DNA from 4 places in the Novosphingobium sp. BL-S-24 genome. Region 4 is predicted to be linked to each of the others. Evidence: riboswitches for the same ligand, from Rfam matches in the RefSeq annotation. Region 4 holds a riboswitch; each other region holds the start of a gene.
The links. Region 4 has a riboswitch for cobalamin ahead of ACZ1JM_RS09880 (TonB-dependent receptor). Riboswitches for the same ligand answer to the same signal wherever they lie in the genome.
Positions count from the first base shown of each region.

Region 1 (4,186 bases), 1.1 Mb from region 4:
TTAAAAGCGTGAAGTCCCCCTTGGAGTATCGCGAGCGAGGCTGCTCAGCGTTTGGGGGGCGGATGTCGTACAGATTCAAAGTGATGCTTCAGCATCTGTTGCCCAAGCGTCACTTGACGACCTTTGCCGGCCGTGTAGCTCGCGCTCAGGCCGACAGATTAACGACCGGCCTCATCTCGTGGTTTGTCGGCAAGTACAAGGTCGACATGACCGAGGCGGCGGAACCTGAACTACGCCATTACAAGAGCTTCAACGACTTTTTCACTCGTGCTCTGAAACCGGGGGTCCGACCGCAGGCGGACGCTGACTTTGTGTGCCCCGTGGATGGAGCGATCAGCCAGTTTGGCGCAGTGGACGACCACCATATCCTCCAGGCAAAGGGGCATCGGTTCACCGTCACCGAACTGGTGGGTGGCGACCAAACCCTGGCGGTCCCGTTTAGGCACGGCAGCTTCGCGAACTTGTACCTGTCGCCAAAGGATTACCACCGGTTGCACATGCCGTGCGCTGGCAGGTTGAGGCGGATGATCTATGTTCCGGGGTCGCTGTACTCAGTCAATCCCGCCACCGCTCAGGGTGTACCCAAGCTTTTCGCCCGTAATGAGCGGGTCGTCTGCGTGTTTGATTCCGCCGATGTCGGGCCTTTCGTTATGGTGCTTGTGGGCGCCACGATTGTTGGAAGCATCGCGACGGTATGGCATGGGGTCGTCAATCCGAAGCGTACCGGCACCATGGCGGAATGGACCTATTCCGATCAGGAAATCGTTCTCGCAAAGGGCGAGGAGATGGGCCGGTTCTTGCTGGGGTCGACGATCGTAATGCTGTTCCCGTCCGACACAATCACGTTTAATCCGCAGTGGGCGCCAGAACGAAATGTCCGTCTCGGTGAGTACATGGGCAACCGTCCTGAACGATAGATATCCTTACCGCGCTAAGAGACGAGTGCTCTAAAAAGGTTACTCTAGACATCTTGCCAATCTTGCAATGAAACGCTAGCCGCAGCTGCCCGCAACTTCTTTGAGCTGCGGGCAAGATCGCGTTGGTGCTTCGCAAGGAGCTTAAAAGGGAACGCGGTGAGAAGGGTTTTCCCTTCGATGCCGAGGCTGTCCCTGCAACTGTAAGCGGTGAGTGCGATGCATATTCGCGGCAGGCCAAGGTGCCCTGTCGCAGCCACTGGGCCGGACGCTAACTCCTGCGAGGCCTGGGAAGGCCGTGCATCGTGCGATGACCCGCAAGCCAGGAGACCTGCCAGCGTCCGGTCGCTCTTGCCTGGGTCCAGGGGATGGCCAAGGCACGGTGTACTCCGTCTGAGCGACGACCGCGCGGCAAGGGGCCGCAGCGCCGGGGGGATCCGGCGGGTGTTGTTGCGCCCGCGCTCCCGCGTTGCAACTGTTTCGGTACGTTGCCGAAACGCCTCCCCTACCGTTCGTAACTTGCAGCTACGCCGCCTGCTTCTGCAGGATTTCGGCGTCCATGAACGGGGGAATGAACTTTGACTAATATCCAATTGCCCGCCCATCGTAAGTTGGCGGCGGGCGCATCCGTCTTCGCGCTGCTTCTAGGCTTGCCGGCTCGTGCGGAGGAAGCCGACAGCACATCCGCAGACAGCATTGTCGTAACGGGCCTGCGCGCTCAGGACCAGCTGGACACAGCAAGCAGCGCTAGCCGTCTTGGCATCACGGTGTTCGAGACGCCCGCCAGTATCGAGGTCCTCGACGGCGATGCGATCAGGGCGCGGGGGGATTTTTCCATCCAGGAAGCCGTCAGCCGCGCTACTGGCCTTACGTTTCAGGGCTCCCCTGGCAATGGTAACACGGCAATGGCTGCGCGCGGGTTTTCGGGCCAAGGGTCGGTCCAACTTCTGGTGGACGGGACCCGCCTGTTCGTGGCGTCCGGCACCTTAACTTTTCCCGTCGATCCCTGGACGGTGGACCGCATCGACGTGTTGCGGGGTCCAAGCTCTGTCATATCCGGCGAGGGTGCCATCGGCGGTGCCATCAACGTGATCATGAAAAAGCCTGTGACCGATCGCAACGTGATGCAGGCTCGTGTGGCCTACGGTTCGGACAATACGATGCAGATCGCGGCGGATGCGGGTGGGCCCGTGGGTGGCGGTCTTTCCTATCGCTTGGCCGCCAGCATCAGCAGATCCGATGGATGGTTGGATCGCAACAGCGACAACCAAAATATCGCCATTTCCGGCGCCCTACGCTGGGATGCGACGTCAACGCTCAATTTCACGCTGGCGTCCGATTATGGGGACGTAGAAATCCTGCCGTACTTCGGAACACCATTGAATGCTGGCCGGTTCGACAAGCGCTTGCGTTTCATCAACTTCAACATCGCGAACAACCAGGATCACTTCCGTGACAGTTGGACACGTCTGTCTGCTGAGTGGCACGCATCCGACGCGCTAACACTGCGTAACGTGGCTTATTACCTCAGTTCGAATCGCGATTATCTGAATGCCGAAAGCTATCGGTTTTCTCCAGCGACCGGACTGGTCACCCGAGGCGACTATCTCAACATCATCCATCGGCAGGATCAGATCGGCGATCGCGGCGATGTAACGGTAACGACACCGTTGGGAAGAGACGTGGAAAACCGGTTACTGGTCGGCTTTGACGTCAATCGGATCAAGTTTCGCCATATCAATAATTCGCCTTATGGCGGCAGCACGGTGGTCGATCCGTTCAATTTCGAGCCGGGTGGTTTCATCACACCTGTGCCTACTTCTCTTGGCTTCCGCACGGTGACCACCCAATATTCTGCGTTCATGGAAGACCAGCTTAAACTTGGCGAAATGCTTTCGCTGGTGGCGGGATTTCGGCAGGATTGGTACGACCTCGAACGCATTGATGCGCGCACGCCGGCAAACGGCTTTAAGCGCAAGTATCACAGCAGCTCGGGTCGGGTTGGGGTAGTGGTGAACCCGACAGCCGACACCGCCCTCTATGGTTCGTTCACGGTTGGCACCGATCCCATCAGCGCGTTGATAACTACCTCGAACGCGCAGAAGGACTTCGGCCTTTCGCCTGCTCGCCAGTTCGAATTGGGCGTCAAGCAGCGTTTCCTTGACGGACGCGGATCGGCCTCCGTTGCCTTGTTCGACATAGAAAAGCGCCGCCTCCTGACACCTGATCCGGAGAACCGCCTGATAACGCAGCAGGTCGGCAGGCGCACGTCGAGGGGCATAGAGGCGACGCTTGCGGTGCAGGTCACAGACGCGTTCGGGATCGAAGCCAATGGCACTGTGCTCAAGGCTCGCTTCAAGGAGTTCGGGGAGGTTGTAAACGGGGTGGTCATCGACCGTGCCGGCAAAACGCCGCCGGGTATTCCGACCAAAACGGCAAATATTTCGGCGAACTGGCGTTTCGTTGAGCCATTGCAGGCGCGGGTGTCCGCCCGTTTCGTCGCGCCGCGTTTCACCGACAACGCCAACACGCTACGGGTGCCCGGCTATGAAGTGATTGACCTGGGCCTGCGCTGGACCATCAGCGATAAGTTGGCGATCGATGGACGGGTCAGCAATGTTTTCGACAAGATCTATTCCATCGGCAGCAGTTCGTCGCAATGGCTGCTGGGAGCCCCCCGGCGATTTGACGTTCGCCTCGACATGAGCATGTAGTCCGATGGCCCGCCCGGCTTTCATCAAGGCTGGCTTGCGGTGGCTCTATTGGGTCCACCGCTGGCTGGGCATCGCAGCCTGCGTGTTGATCCTGCTTTGGTTCGTGTCCGGGCTGGTCATGATGTACGTGCCTTATCCATCGCTGACGGATGCTGAGCGATTGAGCAGGCTGACGCCAATTGATTGGAGCCGGATACGGATAGGGTCTGATGAGGCGCTGCGCCGCGCCAAGTTATCGGAATTCCCTGATGACCTGCGGCTGGACATGGCTGCTGGTGAGCCGGTTTGGCACATCAAAACCAAAGCAGGCCGACTGGCGCTGTCTGCCGTCGACGGCCGCGCGTTGGTTGCTGCTGACGCTGCGTCCGCTGCCGCAGTGGCGCGTCGGTTCTCGCATTCGGGGGCGATAAGGGCTGTAGAGCGGATCCACGACGATCAGTGGACAGTAGCGCAGGGCTTCAAGTGGGCTCGCCCGTTATGGAAAGTTTCGCTTGCTGATGGGGAGGGCACGCAGATCTATGTGTCCTTCACCACTGCCGAGCCGGTACAGATCACTAC
Region 1 is NZ_CM145488.1:2,598,989-2,603,174, forward strand. It holds gene asd (archaetidylserine decarboxylase) at 63-917, shown strand; cobalamin riboswitch at 1,024-1,267, shown strand; gene ACZ1JM_RS17835 (TonB-dependent receptor) at 1,493-3,628, shown strand; gene ACZ1JM_RS17840 (PepSY domain-containing protein) at 3,633-4,186, shown strand, end outside.
Region 1: another riboswitch for cobalamin. It lies ahead of ACZ1JM_RS17835 (TonB-dependent receptor); the one in region 4 lies ahead of ACZ1JM_RS09880 (TonB-dependent receptor).

Region 2 (4,186 bases), on a different replicon from region 4:
TAGACCGCCCTGCCCTCACTACGTTGGAAACCGGTATGTCTCAGATTGAACCCTATACGATGGCCGCCTGCCGTGTGGTGCCGAACTCCATGTTTGTGGATGGGCGGCCCGATCGTGGAAAGTTGCTGGCGAATATCGACCACACCATCGCTGTTGCTGAACGAGTCGCCGGTGACCACGGCGCAAAGTTGATCGTCTTTCCGCAGTTCGGCATCAGCGGGCACGCCATGGTATCGTCGGAAGTGTGGCATGACGCCGCGCTGGAATTTCCGGGGCCGGAGTTGGACCGTATCGGCGCGGCGGCGCGGCGAATGGGGGCGTGGATCGTCGTTCAGGCGCCCGAACGTCACGCCGCTTTCCCTGGCCGCTATTTCCTGTCGTGCGCGATCATCGCGCCGGACGGCAATCTCGCGCTCGTCCATCGCAAGAGCTATTCACTGTCGCTGCGAACCAGCCCGATCGACGTCTATTCCAAATTCATCGAGACATTTGGCGAGGACGCGTTCTTCCCGGTGATCGACACCCCCCTTGGCAGGATGGCGGCCACGATCGGGGCGGAGCCGCATTGGCCGGAGGCGTGCCGTTCGCTGGCGCTGAAAGGGGCGGAGGTAATCGTCAATCCCATCGCGGCGGCAGGAACCCACCTCGATTATCTGGAGCGTGCAGGCGCGTTTCACGTACGCGCCACCCGCGCGTTCGAGAACATGGTCTATCTCGCCAGCCCCAATTTCGACGGTGGCCCACAGTCACCGCCATCAACGATCTACGATTACAAAGGCGAGCAGATCGGCAAAAATGTGGCAGCGGATACCACCGTCATGCTGGCGCGCGTGGACATCCCGGCCCTGCGGAAATGGCGAGAGGAAGCGGCAGCCAATTTCCTCGCGCAGATCCAGCCACAGACCACGATTGCTGCTGCCATGACAGGCCACTGGCCCAGTGACCGATGGCCCGATCATGCTCCCGAACAGTTCGACGAAATCATCGACGTGGAACGGGACGCCTGGCGAAAGATCCAATCTCACTGGAATGGTGGCAAGTCGGTCTGAACCTCGCCCATCAGCCCACTGAGTCGAGATCGCTCCAGCGATAGACGGCGTAACTGGCCATCCAGCAAAATATGAATAGCCCGATGATCAGGAAACCCAGGGTGTTGAAATGCTCGGAAAGCATGGCCGCACCTGACCATACCCCGCCTTCCAACCCGAACTTGTCAGACAGCAGCGCCGCCGTCTGTATCGAACCGATCACAAGCGCTACCAGCGCGGAAATCGCGGTGATGACGACATTGTAATAGAGCTTGCGAATGGGCTTCACGAATGCCCATTCGTAAGCACCCAGCATGATGATGCCGTCGATGGTATCTACCAGCGCCATGCCGACCGCAAACAGCACCGGGAATACCAGGACGGTCACCAGCGAAATCCCATCCGCTGCATGGGCGCCCGACAGCCCGAGTATCGCCACCTCGGTCGCGGTATCGAAGCCCAGGCCGAAAAGAAAACCAAGCGGCGCCATGTGCCAGGGATGCCGCACCAGCCGAAACACCGGCCTAAGGATGCGGGCGATCAGACCGCGCCCGGCCAGCAGCATGTCAAGATCGTCCTCCACGATCCTGCCACCGCGCCTAACTTGTTGAAACCGCTGCCAGACGCCTCTCAGAATGACGAGGTTCATGATGGCAATGACGAACAGGAATGCGGCCGAGATAATCGTCGCGATCACGCCACCGGACCGACCGAATGCCTCAAAATCGTCGAGCGTACTGGCGGCAAGGGCGATCGTCGTCGCCGCGATCAGGACGATGGCGGAATGGCCGATCGCGAACCATAGCCCGACGCTCAGTGGTCGCTGGCCGTCCTGCATCAGCTTGCGCGTCACGTTGTCGATCGCCGCGATGTGATCTGCATCCACGGCGTGGCGCAGCCCCAGGCTCCATGCGAGCAAGGCGGTTCCCAGCAGTACCGGGCTGGAATGGAAAACGCTGAACGCCCACCCCCATACCAGGAGATTCGCCCCGATCAGGCACGATATAATCGCGGTGGCACGAGAGCGCAGCCGGGGACCGGCGCCTCGATGGGAAGCCGTCCGACTCCCACGTTGCGAAGGCGCGCCGGGCGCGTCGTTCAGGTATTGCATTCATCGATACCCCGGGCGTCAGCGAACCTGACGGAGGGGCTTCCGCACAAGCGGCCGGCGCATCCATGCCGGACGGACGCCAATCAGCGGCCGGCACGGTATGCCGGTGCGGCCCCGCCGCACGTACGTCGCTCAGACGGAGTATCCGTGCCTTGGCCAACCCCTGGGCCACGGCAAGAGCGACCAGACGCCGGCAGGTTTCCTGGCTCGCGGGTCAATGCTTGATGCATGGCCTTCCCAGGCCTCGCATGTTTCAGCGTCCGGCCCAGTGGCTGCCGGCGTACCGCGTTGGTCGCCGGCCTATGCATCGCGCTCGCCGCTTACAGTTGCAGGGACAGCCTCGGCTTCGAGGGGGCACCCCTCTTACCGCGTTCCCTATTAAGCCCCTTTCGGGGCACCGACGCGATCAATGCCGACCCGCCTCAAAGCCGGATCGACACGATCGCACCTAGTCGTACACGCGCCGGGCCGCAAGGCCGGATCGCGGGTATCGGGCTTTCGGAAGGTTCAGTTCGCCGGGGTGCGACGACGACGCCGAAGCAGCATCAGACCGCCGGTCGCCAAAGCCATCAGGCCGATTACGCCCGGTTCCGGCACCGGGGAGCCGCCCGAGCTTCCGCCGGGAGTGCTGGGCGTACCCGGATCGCTGGGAACCTGATAACCGCCGGTGTACGTGCCGATATGCATTTCACCGTTCTGCACCAGGCTGCCGAATACGGCCGATCCCTGGATGTAATTGGCAGTCCTGGCGGCCGCGCCGGGGGCGAGCACGGAACCGCCCCAGGCCGTGGTCAAGGAAAGGTCCTTGGCATCCGGGAAGTTCCAGATCACATGTTCGCCCAGGTTCTGGGTGCCGCCCAGGAAGTTGTCGTCCAGCTTGATCGCACCGCCCGATACGTTGACGATCGCCGTGTCCGCGCCGTTAAGATTGAACTGGATCTCACCGATCTTGTTCAGGTCACTGGCCGAGATGTTGAAAACGGCAACGCCGCTGCCATCCGGCTTGGCATCGAACGTGCCGCGATTGCCGCTGATCGTGAGGTCGCTATTAGCCGTCTGCTTACTCATCGATACGCTGAGGCCGGTCATCGACGTTTCGATCAGGCTCTTTTGCTGGGTCAGGTTCTGCGCGAAGGCTGGATCGCTGGCGGCAAGGCCCGCCGTGACGGTGTTGTTGTTGACGTTGGTGTTGCTGATCGAGCCGCCAACCAGAACCGTCTGCGCGGCGCCATTGAGATTAAGGCCGCTGTTGACGTTGCCGCCAACGATCGCGCCGGAACCGTTGTTCAGGTTCTTGTGGCCGCCGTTGACGTCGCCCACCACGGTCAGGCCCGGCGTGCCAGTGTTGGAAGCGGGAAGCGGCTGAATCTGATAGTTCGACGAATTGCCTTCCAGGTTTCCGCCGACGAACGTGCGCCCTTCCACCTCGGATGACGACGTCAGATCGCCCAGAACCACGAGGTTCCAGTTGCGCAGCACATCGGTGCCGGCAATCATACCCGAACTGGCAAGAACCGGACTGGCAGCAATCACAGCGGCAATGGCCGCGACGGACAAGGAAGCGATACGAATTGCTGTCACGGGTGGGTCTCACGTGGCGGAAGTGCCGAGGCCCTCGTATCGCAGCCGGTGCGATTGGAAAGTCGCACTTTGGCGGTGTCCCTTCGCGGAACACGCCAGCTATTACCTGTTATCTTGATACCCGGTGGTGGCCTGCTCCTCCCGAAGAACGAGCGCCAAATTCAAACCATTGCGGTTGCACTAATTCTGGACACCGTTTGGGGATGGCCATAGTAGTTAAAGCGTTCCAGCGGCTGGATAAAGTGAGGGGTCAAAAGACCGTACCGCACCAGATGGAACGAAAAGGAGCATCGGACGACTGTCATCCTTGAAAGGAGGCAGGAGACCGAGTGGCACGCAAAGATATTATTTGGCCTGGACAAAGGCCGGCGTGAACACGTTGACGGTACGTCCGTAGACGAACGTCAAATTGTGCCGGCCTCTCGTCCAAAAACCCAGCTGCAGCCTGATGAACCGATGCTCAGGC
Region 2 is NZ_CM145487.1:866,516-870,701, forward strand. It holds gene ACZ1JM_RS03895 (nitrilase-related carbon-nitrogen hydrolase) at 36-1,049, shown strand; gene ACZ1JM_RS03900 (HoxN/HupN/NixA family nickel/cobalt transporter) at 1,060-2,058, opposite strand; cobalamin riboswitch at 2,315-2,556, opposite strand; gene ACZ1JM_RS03905 (choice-of-anchor A family protein) at 2,647-3,711, opposite strand; gene ACZ1JM_RS03910 (response regulator transcription factor) at 4,181-4,186, opposite strand, start outside.
Region 2: another riboswitch for cobalamin. It lies ahead of ACZ1JM_RS03900 (HoxN/HupN/NixA family nickel/cobalt transporter); the one in region 4 lies ahead of ACZ1JM_RS09880 (TonB-dependent receptor).

Region 3 (4,186 bases), 870 kb from region 4:
GACGCCCCGCCTGCCCCATCCCGAACCGCGCGCGCCGTCGAACGATCACGCGGTGGTCGAAGCCTGACTGCCGAATAGCCTCGCCGCTGTCTGCGGGGCAGATGGGAAATACAGGTGCATGTAGCTCGCCGTCAGCGAGCCATGCCGGTAGATCGCTTCTCCGTCCCGGCCATCCGGTGTGATCGATCGGGCCAACGGGGTGAGAGGCGTATCCAACGAGGAGTAATGGAATGTGTGGCCGGTCATGACCCCATCCTCCAGCGCTACCTGCTGCATCCCAAGCGCCCCCAGTCGAGGCTGCATCGTTGCCCGGCCCGGGAAAATGCCCGGCAACTGAGCGCTATATCCGCTCAAGTCTGTGAGCGCCTCGCAGGTATACAGCATACCGCCACACTCGGCGAGGATCGGCAGGTTTCGCTCATGATGCTCGCGTATAGCGGCAATCATCGATGCGTTGGCGCTCAACCTATCCAGATGCAGTTCCGGGTACCCTCCAGGCAGCCAGACAGCATCGCAGGGCGGCAGATGGTGGTCAGCCAATGGGGAAAAGAACTCCAACCTGGCCCCCGATTGCACAAGGCAATCGACGTTGGCGGGGTAGATGAAAGCGAATGCCTCATCACGCGCTATCGCAATGCGCCTGCCCTCCAGAGACTTCTGCGCATCGGGGTCTACCGCAGATGGGGCAAACCGGACCGGCGGCGGAAGCTGCCGCGCTTCGTCCGGTAGTAGCTCCGCAAGGTGGTCCAGCCGGCGATTGAGATCGGCCACTTCGCTCGCCTGCACCAGTCCCAGATGCCGCGATGGCAGCGAACTCTCAGTGTTGCGCGCCACAGTGCCCCACCAGTTGATGGTGTCAGGGATTCCCTGCCGGAGCAATTCCGCATGCCGCGGCGTGCCGACCTTGTTGGCGAGCACCGCGTGAAGATCCAGCCCCGAACGATACGTCGCAAGCCCATGCACCAGCGCACCGAAAGTTTGCGCCATCGCCGATCCGTCGAGTATCGCGAGCACGGGCAGGCCAAACCGCTGCGCGACGTCTGCCGCACACGGATCGCCGTCGAACAGGCCCATCGCTCCTTCGATAAGGATGAGATCAGCCTCGCCCGCCGCCGTGTACAGCATATCGCGGCATTGTTCTTCGCCGCACATGAACAGGTCCAGCTGATAGACCCGCTCGCCACAGGCGGCTTCCAGAATCATCGGGTCCAGGAAGTCCGGCCCGCATTTGAACACCTTCACCCGGCGTCCCGTGTTTCGATGGTGCCGCGCCAAGGCAGCCGTCAGCATCGTCTTGCCCTGGCCGGAAGAGGGTGCCGTCACCAGCAATGCCGGGCAATCATGGTGGAGGCCGTTCGTCATCGCTGCCGAGTATGCGCGTTAACTTTTGCGCGCAAGCATCGGGTACTTGCACGTGGCGGCATCGCACGATAGTTGCCGCGCCGCGACAGGTTCCCCGCAAGGGGATCAAAAGGGAACGCGGGTGTGATGCCCGGGCTGCCCCTGCAACTGTAAGCGGTGAGCCATCGGCCATCACGCCATTGGAACCTTCGGGTTCTGAGAAGGCGGCCGAACCGGCACTGACCCGTGAGCCAGGAGACCTGCCTGACGCAGTCGTTCTTCGACCGGACAGGGTGTGCCGGACGGACGGGGGTGTGAACTCCTAGCGTGACGACAGCCTGACAGCGTGAGGCTCATCGCCTTTCGCCGTCGATGTCGTCTGCTGAAGGATCATACATTGCACGCCCGTATTCCCGCTTTCCTTGCGCTTGCCCTCGCCTCATCCCCCGCCCTGGCGGAAACTGCCCCTGATATGGCCGTCGACATATCTGGCAGCGGAGAGGGAGCGGAAGAACGCATCGTCGTGTCCGCCCTGCGCACCCCCGTGGCCGCAGAGCGAGTTTCCGCGCTGGTCACCATCCTGGATGAACCGGCGATCGTCGCGCTGCAACCAGTCGCCGTTACCGATGCCTTGCTGCGCACTCCGGGCATCAGCCTGTCGCGCAATGGCGGCTATGGCACCACCACATCGCTACGCATCCGCGGAGCCGACGCCGGGCAAAGCGTAATGGTGATAGACGGCATGCGCCTGTCCGATCCTTCGTCGACGGCGGGTGGTTACGGATTTTCCAACCTCCTGCTCGATGACATCGATCGGATTGAAATTCTGCGTGGCCCTCAATCCATCCTGTGGGGCAGCGACGCGATCGGCGGTGTCATCAATGTACGCACCCGTCGCCCCACCCAGCCGCTGGAGGGCAGCTTCGCCCTGGAGGCAGGCACGCACGACACCGTATCGGCGCGCGCCGGGATCGGCGGCACGTCCGAGGCGGTAGACTGGCGTCTCGCGGGTTCACGGTTCACGACAGACGGGATCTCCGCCCGGTCGAATGGGACAGAGGCGGATGGCTACACCCGTTCCGGTGCAAGTGGCACCGTTACCGTCCGGATCGCCCCGGGCGTCAGTCTTGACCTGCGTGGCTACTGGTCGAAATCCAACAACGATTTCGACGGGACATCTGGCGATACCCGCGCCTACGGGCTCACTCGGGAGTGGTCTGGCTATGCCGGCCTGAACTTCGCGCTCTTCGACGGGCGACTGTTAAACCGGCTGGCTGTTCTGCAGGGCGAGACCGATCGCGAGAACTACGATCCCGCGCGCAGGATCAGGCAGATCAGCTTCGATGCCCACGGCCGGGTGCGTCGCTTTGAATATCAGGGTACGTACACTTTCTCTGACACCATACAGGCCGTATTCGGTGCCGAGCGCGAAGAACAGCGGATGACGACGGCGTCGCCCTCCAACAGCACTACGCCGTATGTGCTCACCCCCAATAGCGTGGACACCGATAGCCTATACGGCGAGTTGCGCGTGTCGCCGGTTCGAGGGCTGACGCTGAATGGGGGGGCACGGTATTCCGACCAGTCCCGTTTCGGCAGCAACACCGTGGTCAGCGCAGGAGCCGTATTCACGCCCAATGACGGCGCCACCATCCTGCGCGCCAGTTATTCTGAGGGCTACAAGGCACCGTCGCTCTATCAGTCGTTCAGCATTTACGGCACGGCGGACCTTGTTCCGGAAAAAGCCAATGGCTGGGAAGTGGGTGCGGAACAGCATCTGGGCGACGTGCTTCATGTCGCCGCCACCTGGTTCAATCGTGATACCGACAATCTGATCGATTTCTCCAACTGTCCGGTCCGGGGAACACTGCCCGCCGCCTGCTACATACCCGGCACCTCGACCTCGCGCCTGGGGTACTATGCCAACGTGAAGGCAGCCAAGGCGGAGGGCATCGAACTGTCTGCATCGGGCAGGCTTGGCGTGCTGTTCGCCAACGGAAACTACAGCTGGATCAGGGCGGAAGATCGCACTCCGGGTGCTACCTATGGGCGCCAGCTCCAACGCGTGCCCCGCCATCTGGCGAATGCGGAAGCGGGCATCGATCTGCCGCAAGGTCTGCGCGCCTCGATCGCGGCACGCTACTCCGGCGAAAGTTTCAACGCCGCCACCGGCACGGCGACGCTCGATGATTACTGGCTGATCGACTTGCGTGGCCAATGGCAAGTCAGCGATGGCCTGATCGTCCAGGGTCGCGTCGAAAATCTGACTGATACGCATTACGAAACGGCAGCGGGATACGGAACGCTGGGCCGCACTGTAACTCTCGGACTGCGGAGCCGCTTTTGATGCTGGAACCTGTCGCCCCCGGGCCGTCGGTCGTTGTCTGCAGCACCTGCCGATACAGCGGGGATGGCAGGATCAGGAATGACGATGCCCCCCGCGACGGCGCGGTGCTGGCCGATGCATTGCGAAAAGTGCAGGAGGCGGACCCGGCGCTGCAAGCCGTGGCCGTACAGGCCATGCCCTGCCTGTTCGCCTGCTCCCGATCATGCACTGTCCATATTCGGGCGCCGGGCAAAGTCGGTTACGTCCTCGGAGACTTTGCCCCCGATCACGATGCGGCTCGGGCAATCTTGGAATACGCCGTAGCGCACGCAGCAAGCGAGGAAGGCCGAGTGCCGTTTCGCGAATGGCCGCAGGGCGTGAAGGGGCACTTCATCACGCGGACACCGCCCGAGGGCTTTGTCTGCACATGACCCGGTTTGCCGACGCCACCGCCTTTTCTGTCGCGCTTTCCGTCCTCCCCGGGCCGGATCCGAAAAGCCGGGCGGCCGCCCTTGCGCG
Region 3 is NZ_CM145488.1:1,829,618-1,833,803, reverse strand. It holds gene mdoH (glucans biosynthesis glucosyltransferase MdoH) at 1-67, shown strand, start outside; gene ACZ1JM_RS14155 (cobyrinate a,c-diamide synthase) at 46-1,362, opposite strand; cobalamin riboswitch at 1,433-1,623, shown strand; gene ACZ1JM_RS14150 (TonB-dependent receptor plug domain-containing protein) at 1,814-3,688, shown strand; gene ACZ1JM_RS14145 (DUF1636 domain-containing protein) at 3,688-4,098, shown strand; gene cobT (nicotinate-nucleotide--dimethylbenzimidazole phosphoribosyltransferase) at 4,095-4,186, shown strand, end outside.
Region 3: another riboswitch for cobalamin. It lies ahead of ACZ1JM_RS14150 (TonB-dependent receptor plug domain-containing protein); the one in region 4 lies ahead of ACZ1JM_RS09880 (TonB-dependent receptor).

Region 4 (4,186 bases):
TGACGGGCAGCGACAGTCACCGGGTCGGGCTGGGCGCCATGGCCGAAGTGATGGCGCCCAATCAAACAGGCCATCCTGGCTACGAAGGCTATCTGCGCGCCGACGCGCCGACGCTGGCGGAGCGACTGGGCGCGGCGGGCTATCGCACGCTTTACTCCGGCAAGTGGCACTTGGGCGTCGAACCCGACCAGGACCCGCACGCCCGTGGCTTCCAGCTCAGCTTTTCGCTGGCGCAGGGCGGCCACAATCATTTTGGCGGGGGCATGGGTTCGAACCCGAAATATGCCCCGACCTATCGCGAAAACGGCGTGCCCGTCACCATACCGGCCAACTTCTATTCGTCCGACTATTTCGGGCAGAAGCTGGTCGAGCAAATCAAGAGCACGCGTTCCGGTTCGGACGGCAAGAAGCCGTTCTTCGCCTATCTCGCCTTTACCGCGCCGCATTACCCCTTGCAGGCTCCACCCGAAACCATCGCCAAATATAAAGGGCGCTATGATGCGGGCTATGAGGTGCTGCGGGCCACGCGACTGAAGCGGCAGCGGGAACTCGGCCTGATCGATGCATCGGTGCAGCCGCACCCGTTGGTGGACGCCCAACCCTGGGAGACGCTGTCGCCGCGCGACAAGCAGATCGAGGCACGCAAGATGGAAGTCTATGCGGCCATGGTGGATCGGCTCGACACTGCCGTCGGCCAAGTGGTCGGTGCGCTGAAGGAAACGGGCGAACTGGACAACACCATCATCCTCTTCCTGTCCGACAATGGTGCCGAAGGCATGGAAGCCAGCCGATCGGGGCTGAAAATGCTGCGCGACATGGTCCCGCCCGTCAAGGCGCCCGAAGACATCGGCAACGCGGCATCCTACGCCACCTATGGCGAAGGCTGGGCGCAGGCGGCGACCGCGCCATCCTATCGCTTCAAGCTCTATGCCACGGAAGGTGGCACCCGTTCCGTAGCCTTCCTCACCGGGCCTGCGGTGCCAAAAGGGCAGATTGGCCGCGCATTTACGCATGTCACGGACGTAACCCCGACCTTTCTCGATCTCGCCGGCATTCCGCAGCCTTCCGCGCGAGGGGCGACGGCCCAGCCGATCGACGGTCGAAGCTGGAAATCCTTTTTGCAAACCGGCGCGCCGGTTTATGCTGCGGGACAGCCGATCGGCTCCGAACTGTTCAATTCGCGGTCCATCCGTGACGGTGACTGGAAGATCACCGATATCAGCGACGGGAAGTGGCGCCTGTACAACGTCGCCGCCGATCCCGGCGAAACGCGCGACCTTTCGGCGCTTGAGCCGGCCCGCAAGGCAGCCCTGGTTAGCGTCTGGAATGATTACGCCAGGCGCGTGGGCGTGGTGCTCGCTGATCCCCTGACTCATCCAGGCCCACCACGGGGGGCGGACTGACGATGCGGATCCGGCTTCCCACCCGGTCCATGGCCTTGATCGCTGCGCCTCTGGCTGCGATCGTCGGCGGCTCAGGATCGCCAGCGCCGACTGTGTCGCCGTCGCAATGCGACAGCCGGGACGACCGCATCGCCGTTCCTGCCGGCGGTGCTCCTCGGCGAGGACGGGCCCGGCCGCCCGGGCAATAGGGTAACGACCGCCGCCTTCTGGATCGACCGCCACGAAGTCACCAATCGCCAGTCTGCGGCTTTCGTTGCAGCGACGGGCTATCAGACCCGCGCCGAACATGAGGGGGCGTCTGCCCTTTTTGTTCAGCCGCTCGCACCTGTGCCGCTCGACAATGCTGCGCGCTGGTGGCGCCTGGTAAAGGGTGGGAACTGGCGCCATCCGCAGGGGCCGGACACTAATCTGCAAGGCCATGAAAACGACCCGGTGGTCCATGTCGATCGCGAGGATGCGAAAGCTTATGCCCGATGGGCCGGTGGCGCGTTGCCGACTGAAGCGCAATGGAACAGGCCGCGCGCGGCCGGTAGGACGGCCCGCGCAATCCGACCAGTTGGGCTTTTCACTCCGACGGCAGGGCGCGCGCCAACGTGTGGGAAGGCCCTTTCCCGATCCGTGACACAGGCGCTGACGGCTTTAAGGGTCTGGCGCCGGCAGGCTGTTTCGAGCCGAATGACCGGGGCGTTCACCACTTAGACCCTCCGCTCTGGTGTCAGCCTGGGGAGGCTTATTCCGACGGGCAACGACAGTCACTTGCGAAACGATATTCAGCGTCATAAGAAGCGCCGTCTCTTTCTGCTTCGGCAGGATACAGACATAGATCGCGTCGGTTCCCCGGAAACGGGGATTAAAAGGGAATGCGGTGCGGGTCCTTGCAAGAATCCTATGCCGCAGCTGTCCCTGCAACTGTAAGTGGCGAGCGCGATATACATGTGCGGACGGCATTGTGCCCCAACCGCCAGCCACTGGGCCGGACGCTAAATCCTGCGAGGCCTGGGAAGGCCGTATATCAAGCGATGACCCATGAGCCAGGAGACCTGCCGGCGTCTGGTCGCTCTTGCCTTGGTCCAGGGGATGGCCGCGGCACGGTGAACTCCGTCTGAGCGACGAACGAACGGCTGGACCTGCAAGTGCGGGAATCCGGGCGGTTGGGTGCGCGTTCCCGACGTTGCGGCAACCGTTCCTTCTTCGCGCCACCACATCTCCAACCGTTCGTAACTTGTCACTTGGCGCCCCTCACAACAGGTGCGCCGCGAAACGAACGGGGGTTATATGCAGTATTTCAAGAACGTCATGCTCGCTGCGGTTGGTCTGTCCTTGCCGACCGCTGGTTATGCCCAGACACCGGCGGAAGACATCAATCCCACACCTGACGCCATCATCGTGACGGGTGTGGTCGATCCGCTTCGGCTCAATCTGAAGACCGAAGGAGCCAGTCGCCTTGGGCTTACACCGCTCGAAATGCCAGCCAGCGTCGAAACGCTCGATGGCGACGCGATCCGGTTGCGGGGCGATCTGACCATCCAGGATGCTGCCGCGCGCGCTACTGGTATCGTCAACACATCCGGGGTCTTCGGCTATGGCCTGTCCGCCCGCGGCTTCACCGGGCAGAATTCGGTTATGACGCTCTACGACGGGATGCGGATGTACAACAACACGCTGACCTTCCCGGCTGACCCGTGGATGGCGCAAAGCGTGGAGATTCTGCGTGGACCAGCCTCCGTTCTATATGGTGAGGGCGCCATTGGCGGCGCGGTGAACGTCGTGCGCAAGCAGCCCTCTGAACAGATAGAGGTCAGCGGCCGCATCGGCATTGCATCCTTCGACAGTCTGAACGTCGCGGCGGGCGCTGGCGGGCCGATCACGGACGCCATCGGCTTCCGGGCCGATGCAAGTTATCGCCGATCCGAAGGCTGGATGGACCGCGGCGATTCTGACGCGATCGCCTTGTCGGGGGCCATTCACCTGAAGCCGACGGATGCGCTCTCCATCACCTTGTCCCACGACCATAGTAACCAAAATCCGCGGACGTGGTTCGGCGTGCCGCTGGTCAACGGAAAGCTGGACCGATCGCTGCGCCGGAACAACTATAATGTCGACGATGCCCGGCTGCGCTTCCGCGACAATTGGAGCCAGGCAAAAATCGAATGGGCAGCATCCGATGCGCTGACCATACGCAGCACCTTCTATCATCTGTGGGCCAACAAATATTGGAAGAATGCCGAAAACGTCACTTATGTGCCTGCGACGGCGACCAGCACCGCAAAAATTCAGCAATCCAGCTTCCTGGAACTCTATCATATCCAGAAGCAGACCGGGAACCGGACGACCGCCAATCTCACCCACAGGCTGGGCGGGATGGAGAACCAGATGGTTGTCGGCTTTGACATCAACCGTATCAGCTACAAGAATGTCAGCAACAGCGGCAATAACGCAACCCGCCTGGTCGATGTGAAGGATCCGGCTTTCACGCTTTTCCTCCACCAGGCCAACGCGCCTACCAAGCCCCGTTACACCAATAGGATCCGGCAATATTCAATATTTGCCGAAGATCGGCTGCAGTTCAGCGAGCAATTTTCTCTGGTTGGCGGCCTGCGCTACGACCGGCCTAAGATTACAAAGACAGACTATGTCAACGCGGCGAACAATTTCACGTCGACGCCGGACGCCGTCACGTGGCGGGTCGGGGCCGTCTATAATCCCGTGCCGACGCTCGCGCTCTACGGCCAATATGCGACCGCAGCCGATCCTGTTGGAGCACTGGTATCGACCAGTGTGGC
Region 4 is NZ_CM145488.1:963,554-967,739, reverse strand. It holds gene ACZ1JM_RS09890 (arylsulfatase) at 1-1,403, shown strand, start outside; gene ACZ1JM_RS09885 (SUMF1/EgtB/PvdO family nonheme iron enzyme) at 1,551-2,102, shown strand; cobalamin riboswitch at 2,217-2,465, shown strand; gene ACZ1JM_RS09880 (TonB-dependent receptor) at 2,679-4,186, shown strand, end outside.